DNA from 2 places in the Shewanella acanthi genome. Region 1 is predicted to be linked to the other one. Evidence: predicted binding sites of a transcription regulator. Region 1 holds the regulator's gene; the other holds the start of a gene.

Evidence for each region. Region 1 encodes FliA, which starts transcription of late flagellar genes. Its sites were predicted from a motif close to CTAAAGNTNNNNNNNNNNNNGCCGATA; they were not measured.
Region 2: K0H61_RS14915 (DUF5610 domain-containing protein) is a predicted target of FliA. The motif match lies at 2,254-2,280, and genes of this name have one in related genera.

The regions. Positions count from the first base shown of each region.
Region 1 covers NZ_CP080413.1:1,254,557-1,258,983, forward strand. The annotation lists gene flhF (flagellar biosynthesis GTPase FlhF) at 1-1,253, shown strand, start outside; gene K0H61_RS05670 (MinD/ParA family protein) at 1,258-2,139, shown strand; gene K0H61_RS05675 (RNA polymerase sigma factor FliA) at 2,132-2,845, shown strand; gene cheY (chemotaxis response regulator CheY) at 2,893-3,276, shown strand; gene K0H61_RS05685 (protein phosphatase CheZ) at 3,290-4,027, shown strand; gene K0H61_RS05690 (chemotaxis protein CheA) at 4,043-4,427, shown strand, end outside.
Region 2 covers NZ_CP080413.1:3,483,220-3,487,646, reverse strand. The annotation lists partial or broken gene K0H61_RS14925 (FMN-binding glutamate synthase family protein) at 28-1,530, opposite strand; gene K0H61_RS14920 (histidine phosphatase family protein) at 1,541-2,104, opposite strand; gene K0H61_RS14915 (DUF5610 domain-containing protein) at 2,314-2,934, shown strand; gene K0H61_RS14910 (ferredoxin--NADP reductase) at 3,046-3,795, shown strand; gene K0H61_RS14905 (glutathione S-transferase N-terminal domain-containing protein) at 3,857-4,427, shown strand, end outside.

The sequences.
Region 1 (4,427 bases):
CAACCACCAATAATGCCCCAACCTTTATGGACGATGTCAGTGATGATTTAGTTTCACTAGGCGCAGCTCCTATGAAAGCCCCAATTAAAGCGGAGAGTCGTGTTAAGCCTTCTGCACCAGCGGATTCTTTGCTGGCACTGCTGGAAAAACAACAAAGTCGCTTAAATCAGCAATTATCCTATAAACAGCAAGATGAAGAATTACCTTCATGGGCTAAGAGCCTAGAAGCGCCAGCTGCACCTAAGGTTGACCGCCGTGAAATGGCATCTGGTTTTGATAACAAATCACAAAGCAGTCATAAACCACAGAGCAGTCATAAACAAAGTGCCGAAATCGAAGCGATGCGTGATGAGTTAGCATCTTTACGTAATCTACTGACTCACCAAGTGTCATCTTTGATGTCAGAGCATAAGAAGCGAATCGACCCCGTGGGCGCAATGCTCGAATCCAAACTGTTAGAAGCCGAATTTTCCCCAGCGGTCGCGGCAAAATTAGCGGCGTTAAGTCAGCATTACACGCCTGCGGAATTGGTGCGCGCTCTGCCGCAAAGTCTTGCTAATATGCTGGATAATCAAGGTGATGATATTGTAAAACAGGGCGGTGTAGTCGCCTTAGTTGGCCCAACTGGTGTGGGTAAAACCACATCCCTTGCCAAATTAGCGGCTCGCTTTGCCGCGCACCATGGCGCGGATCAAGTTGCCTTGATCACTACCGACCATTACCGAATTGGTGCCTATGAGCAGCTGGCGACCTACGGCAAGATTATGGGGTGTCCAGTCAAACAAGCTCATGATTTAAATGAATTAGAGCAGATCCTATATCAGTTTAGAAATCGCAAGCTAGTATTGATAGATACCGCGGGTATGGGGCAGCGTGATATGCGTCTTTATCAGCAACTTGATAATTTAACTGCAAATAGCAGAATACCTATCCGGAGTTATCTGGTACTGTCAGCAACAGGGCAGCGCCGAGTGTTGCAGGATGCGGTGAATCATTTTAAGCGCATTACACTATCTGGTGTGGTACTGACTAAACTCGATGAATCGGTATCACTTGCAGGCGCATTGAGTGTATTGATCCAAAGTGGACTGCCGTTAAGTTATGTCACCGATGGGCAGCGTGTGCCTGAGGATATGAAGGTTGCCGATACCTTTATGTTAGCTGAACAAGCTTTATCGGCATTAGATGGAACCGAACAACAAGCATTACAAGACACAGCGTGGTCAGATAATTTGACCTGTGCATTTGAGTAGAGTTATGACCCTGGATCAAGCAAGTGGTTTACGTATGATGAATCAACCCTATAACGAAAAAGTGAAAGTAATCGCGGTGACGGGTGGTAAAGGTGGCGTGGGTAAAACCAGTGTATCCATCAATACTGCTGTGGCATTAGCCGAAAAGGGCAAGCGCGTGTTAGTGCTTGATGCTGACCTTGGCTTAGCAAACGTCGATGTCATGTTAGGGATCCGCGCTGAACGTAATCTCTCCCACGTATTGTCTGGCGATGCGGAATTAGACGATATTATCGTCCGTGGCCCTAAGGGGATTGGCATAGTGCCAGCAACCTCAGGTACTCAGGCGATGGTGGAGTTAAGCCCTGCGCAACATGCAGGCCTAATTCGTGCATTCAGTGAAATGCGCACCCAGTTCGACATTTTAATTGTTGATACCGCAGCGGGTATTTCCGATATGGTGCTCAGTTTTTCACGCGCCTCGCAGGACGTGCTCATCGTGGTGTGTGACGAGCCTACCTCAATTACCGACGCCTATGCACTCATTAAAATTCTCAGCCGTGAGCATGGTGTGTTCCGCTTCAAAATTGTCGCCAATATGGTCCGCAGTTTGCGCGAAGGTATGGAATTATTTGCTAAACTCAGTAAAGTGACCGACAGATTTTTAGATGTCGCACTTGAACTTGTCGCAACCATTCCATTTGATGAAAATCTGCGTAAATCTGTGCGAAAGCAGAAATTAGTCGTCGAGGCTTTTCCTAAGTCTCCAGCGGCGATTGCGTATCAGGGACTGGCAAATAAAATTATGAGCTGGCCTGTGCCGCAACAACCCGGCGGACATTTGGAATTTTTCGTTGAGCGATTAGTTCAGCGACCAAATATGCAAGAGGAAAAAACGAGTGAATAAAGCCGCTGCGTATACTTGTTTAAACAATAAATCATCTATCGTTGAACAGTATGCACCGTTGGTTAAAAGAATTGCACATCATTTGCTCGCCAGATTACCCGCCTCAGTGCAGCTCGATGATTTACTGCAAGCTGGGATGATGGGCCTCTTAGAAGCATCGTCGAAATTTGATGGCGGCAAAGGTGCAAAGTTTGAGACTTTTGCCGGCATACGTATTCGCGGGGCGATGCTGGATGAAATCCGTCGGGGTGATTGGGTACCTCGTTCTGTCCATCGTAACAATCGTCGCGTTGCCCAAGCCATCGATGAGCTCGAGCAGGTGCTCGGTCGTGATGCACGGGACACAGAAATCGCCGAAAAACTTGATATGACGCTTGCGGAGTACCATCATATTCTCAATGATGTTTCTGTAGGTAAAATCATAGGGATAGAAGATCTTGGCGTTTCTGAGGATATCTTAACCGCCGAGGATCACGTCGGCGATGGCACCTTTGAGCAATTGGCTGAGAGCCAGTTTCATACCGCGCTGGTGGAAGCAATTAAGTTATTGCCTGAAAGAGATGCGCTAGTTCTGTCGTTGTACTACGATGAAGCATTGAATTTAAAAGAAATTGGCGCCATTCTTGAGGTAAGTGAGTCCCGTGTCAGCCAGATATTAAGTCAGGCCATGTTGCGACTCAAAGGCAAGCTCAAGCACTGGACATAATATAATTATTACTTTGAGCTCAAAATGTTAGCTCACCGGAGGAAACCTTGGACAAGAATATGAAGATTCTCATCGTTGACGACTTTTCGACAATGAGACGTATCATCAAGAACTTGTTGCGAGACTTGGGCTTTAACAATACCCAAGAAGCAGACGATGGCTCAACCGCTTTGCCTATGCTGCAGAAAGGGGATTTTGATTTTGTGGTTACAGACTGGAATATGCCAGGGATGCAAGGGATTGATTTATTAAGAGCAATTCGTGCAGATGACTCCCTAAAGCATTTACCTGTGTTGATGGTAACCGCAGAGGCTAAACGTGAACAAATCATTGCCGCAGCTCAAGCTGGGGTAAATGGCTACGTGGTTAAGCCATTTACGGCAGCGACATTAAAAGAGAAGTTAGACAAGATATTCGAACGACTTGCTTAAGCAGGGATGAGCTATGAAGTCACACACATCAGGGCTCATTTCGCTTGAGCAAGCTCAGCATCTAGTTGAACTGCTAAGCGCTAAACAACAGACTCAAGCCGATGATTTCCTAAGGGAGCTTGCCGCTCCACTCCAAAGGGACCTGTTTGATGAGGTCGGTAAATTGACCCGTCAACTCCACAGCGCCTTGATGGATTTCCAAGTCGATAACCGTTTAGTCGAGCTGACTAATACTGAAATTCCAGATGCGAAGGAACGATTAAGCTATGTCATTGATATGACAGAGCAGGCAGCCAATAAAACCATGGATGCAGTGGAAGAGTGTCTGCCATTGGCGAATGCATTAACGGCTAATATTCAGCAAGTGATGCCGTCGTGGGAAAAATTGATGCGCCGCGAAATCGCGCTCAGTGACTTTAAAGTACTTTGCCACGATGTGCAGCATTTGATGTCCCGTAGTGAGTTGGATTCCAATCGGTTGCGCGAATTACTGAACCAAATTCTGATGGCGCAGGATTTTCAGGATCTCACTGGGCAGATGATCCGCCGCGTAATCGATCTCGTCATGGAAGTTGAAAACAATCTGGTCTCTATGCTGACGGTATTTGGTGATCAACCGATAAATGATAGTCCTGTCAGGCAGAAAAATAATATTGAAGCCGAAGGGCCGATATTGAATGCAGAACTTCGTCAAGATGTGGTCACAGGCCAAGACGAAGTGGATGATTTGTTATCGAGTTTGGGTTTCTAACTGGGAGTCAAGTTGATGGCTTTTGATGTGGATGAAGAGATACTCCAGGACTTTTTGATTGAAGCGGGTGAGATTTTAGAACTGCTTCAGGAGCAGTTAGTTGCCCTTGAAAATAATCCTGACGACACCGACTTACTGAATGCGATTTTCAGAGGCTTTCATACGGTTAAAGGCGGCGCAGGTTTTTTAAGTCTGACGCCCATGGTGGATGTCTGCCATGAGGCAGAAAACACCTTCGATCTTCTTCGTACCGGTAAGCGCAGTGTCAGTGCCGAATTGATGGATATCATTCTGCAGGCTGTCGATGCCATCAATACGATGTTCGCCCAGACCCAACAGGGTGAGCAGCAGGACCCCGCCGATCCAAGTCTGCTTGCTCGCTTAAAATTGTTAAGTTCGG
Region 2 (4,427 bases), 1.9 Mb from region 1:
AAATTTCCAAAACTTCAGATATTATTATCATAAATACAATTGGTTATTCATATGTGAATAATATTTATCGAGCGATATAGATAAGCCACTTTCGAGCACAATTCGCACATGGTGAGGTTTTAACTGTCTGGGTTCTTGAACGCCACAGGAATGGGCAATTAGGCCTAAGTCGTGGTGTAGATTGTGATGGTAATTAGCCACCCGAACGGATTTATCCTTGGGATCTAAACCTTCTTGTAGCCTGCGATTGTGAGTGGTAATTCCCGTAGGGCAAGTATCTTTGTTGCACTGCAGGGCTTAAATGCAACCCAGGGCGAACATATTCCCCCGCGCAGAGGTAATAAAATCGGCGCCTAGCGCCAAGGCCCAAGCAACCCGAGAAGGCACGATAAGTTTGCCCGATGCAATGATTTTGATACGTTTACGCAGTCCACGCTGGATAAGCACATTAACCAGAATAGGCAGGCTTTCTTTGAGTGGTAGACCGACATAGTCCATTAAAGGTTGCGGCGCGGCGCCTGTCCCGCCGTCGGCACTGTCTAAGGTGAAAAAGTCTGGGGCGGAGGACTCGCCACGCCGTTCGATTTCATCACAAAAATCCTCAAGCCATTGCACATCACCAAGTACCGCCTTTATCCCTGTCGGTTTACCTGTTACTCCACGCACCCTTGCAATCATATCCAAAATATCGCCGACATTTTTAAACTCAATATGACCATTCGGGCTAATGGAATCCTGTCCCTGCGGGATACCGCGGATATGGGCGATTTCTTCGGTCACCTTGATTGCGGGTAATATCCCTCCTTTACCGGGTTTTGCACCTTGGCTCATTTAGATCTCAAACATTTTGACTTCGGAATGGGCGGCAATCGCTCTGAGTTTTTCATCATCTAAATGTCCTTCTGCATTGCGTACTCCGTATTTTGCAGTGCCGATTTGAAACACGAGGTCACAACCGCCTTTTAAGTGATGTGAACTTAATCCACCCTCACCGGTATTTAGCCAGCAACCCGCTTGAGCGGCACCTTGGGAAAGGGCGGTGATGGCGGGGCGAGATAACGCACCAAAACTCATGGCGGAAATATGGCAAATAGCGTGGGTGGTATAGGGGTGTCGGCAGTCGTTACCAATACTGAGTGGCAGTATTGGGGTGATGTCAGAGTCCTGTGTAGGGAAGGCGGTATTCATAAACATAATTGCCCCCGGACAATCTAGGGGTCTTGTTGAACCAAAGGCGATAGTTCGATCGACATTTTTGGCTGCGCGGTATACCCAACTGCGTTCGGCGCGGTTAAAAGGGAGCTCCTCCCTGTCTTGTGCGAAAAAGTATTGTCTGAAGAACTCCCCCTGTTTTTCGAACAAATATCGAAAGCGGCCAATGACGGGGTAGTTGTGTCTAATGGCTTGTTTGGTTTGTACTTTATCGGCAATGTACATATAGATAATGGCAAGAAACCCCAATCCAAGCAGTATTAAAAATAATCCCGAAAACAGATCCAATCCCCACATAAACCAGTTAGTTTTCTGCATTTGAGATCCTCTATTCCTGTCCGTAGTGGGTGGTGATTAGACTCGCCTTCTGGCCATCTTGAATCGAAAGTAAGAACAACTGACTGTAGTCATCTTCTGCCATTGCATTGAGTTCTGGTCCATTGAGCGCTTTGATGATCAAGGGAATGGTATTGGAGTGTCCTACAATGAGCGTATTGCCTTTGACGGCATGGACTTGCTCAACAATTTGTTGGATATGTGCCTCTATCGGTTTCTTTGCTGGCAGCACTGTTACTGTGAGGTGACGGGCCATAGCAATCGGAGCTAAGGTTTGCTGGGTTCGTTGATATTGGGTGGCGATTAATTGCGACAGCGGCGTGCGCTTAAGGGCAGAGATCAGACTTATGGCTCGTAATTCTCCCGCAGAAGAAAGCGCGGGATCCCCGATAGGATAATCGGATTTCTCGGCATGCCTCACGAGAATAATTAGACGGTTATCAGCATAGGCCGAAGACATGCCAAGGACCGCCGAGGAGAATACACATGCAATGGCGAGGACTAAAGCGACGAATATGTTTGGCCTTCGAAATGAGTGATACGGCATCGTTGCCATAGTGACATCCTTTTTGAGCTTGGGTGCTATTTCTGTGGTGAAGTGCAAAATGCTTAGATTGATTTAGTCGTTAAATATTTAAGACTAAATAACTTAAGCACCACAGTATTATTCCTATGTTATTGATACTAATGCACGGGGGAAATTTTCTAAAGTCGCTTTATTTTTAGCCGATAATTAAGCTAACCCGTATTGATTGGATTACCATCATGGAAATCAAGCAAGCTTCTCAAATGCCTATTACTTCATCGTCACAGCGAAAATACGCTGAAAATATGGCGACCAACTGGGAAAACGCTAAATCAGCCAAGACAAGCAGCGCAAGCGAAGCCACAACTAAGCTGACGGTTAGTCAAACGAGCAAACATTTGATGAATCAGGCGATACTTTCTGCTCAGGAAAATGTCTCCCTTAAGTCGGGTGATCAATCGATGACATTGCTTTATCGTGCTGCGATAGAGGCGATTGATAAAGAGCTGGCACCGACCATGGGGGCAAATGCTACTCAAACCGCCTACGACAATAATGTCGATACTTCACCTGAGGCGACAGCCGATCGCATTGTGAGTTTTGCGACTCAATTTTTTAGTATTCACCAGCAGCAAAATTCGAGCATGGGCTTCGATGAACAGTTGAGTAGCTTTATGGACATTATCGGTGGCGCTATCGATAACGGCTTTAAGGAAGCCCGGGATATTTTGTCGGGCCTTAAAGTGCTTGAGGGTGATATTGCCGCTGGCGTGGATAAAACCTACGGTTTAGTACAAGAGGGGCTACAGGCCTTTAGAGACAGTTTTAATAAAAAATCAGATGAAACCTCAAATGCTTAGCTAAGTTGAGCCGGATGTTAACGACATAAAACCCCTTATTAAAAGGGGTTTTTGTTGTCTAGATTAGGGTCTATGCTAGAAGTCTATTTAACATTTGCTTGAGGGCAGGTTATGTGGACTAAGGGATGCGTTATTGAGCGCATTGATTGGAGTGATAAATTATTTTCGCTGCGGATTAAAGCGGAAATCGCGCCTTTTATTCCTGGGCAATTTATTAAACTCAGCCAAGTTCGAGATGATAAACGCATAGCCAGAGCTTATTCCCTCGTTAATTCCCCCGATAAACCCTATGCCGAAATCCTCGCGGTCGCTGTCGAGGAAGGGCAGCTCTCACCAACGCTGCAGCACCTCAATATCGGTGATGAAATCGACATTACCCCAACTGCAACCGGTTTTATGACCTTAGACGAGATCCCTAAAGGGGAGACTCAGGGCAAGCATTTGTGGTTTTTAGCCACAGGCACAGCTGTTGGTCCCTTTCTGTCGATGCTCGATACCGATGAGCCTTGGCAACGGTTTGAAAAGATCGTACTGGTTTATGGTGTGCGTGAGGCTAAGGATTTAGCCTATCTCGATAAATTACGCGCCTGGGTTATACAGTATCCAGATAAGTTTATGCTGTGCCTTTGTATAACTCGTGAAGCAATGCCAGGCGCATTAAGTTGCCGTATCCCCGATGGATTGGTCTCGGGGGAAATTGAGCGTAAAGTGGGGCTGACCATCAGCGCAAAGGATTCTCAAGTCATGATTTGTGGTAATCCGGGGATGATAGGTGATGCACAAATCGCGCTCATTAATAAGGGATTAACCAAAAATTTGCGCCGAGAACCTGGACAAATCACCGTAGAGAAATATTGGTAATGAGCGAGTATTAACTCGTTACCCCGTTAAGCTGATTTTTATTGTATGTAAGGAGATGTACATGAAGTTGCTTTGCTCGCTAGCGTCACCCTATGCCCGCTGCGTTCGTAGTTTAATTCGCTACCTTGGGATTACCGATATTGAGGAAGTGATCATTAACCCAATGGAAAATACTGCCGAGCTGCTCGATGCTAATCCCCTAGGGCAAATTCCCTGCCTTATCACCAACGACGGTGTACCTATCTTTGATAGCGAAGTCATTATGCGTTATCTCGATGCTGAGCTTGGGGATAATCAAATGTTTGGCGGCAAAGCAAATAATTGGGTGTTGCAGTGTCAGTTTTCCTTAATCAAGGGCTTAATCGACAGTTCGGTAAAGCTACGTCAGGAACAGATGCGTGAAGATGAAGGTGTGCGTTCGGCTTTTTGGACTTCACGTTTCGAGCAGGCGTTACTTCGCGGCTTAATGCAGATGGAAAATCAGGCCGTTATTACGCAAACAACCATTCAGGCTCCGCAGTTGGCGCTAATTTGCCTATTGGATTATATCGACTTTAGACACCCAGAGCTTGACTGGCGTAAAGTCGCTCCCGCTACTGCGTTGTGGTTTAGCCAGATGCGTGATCTGCCCG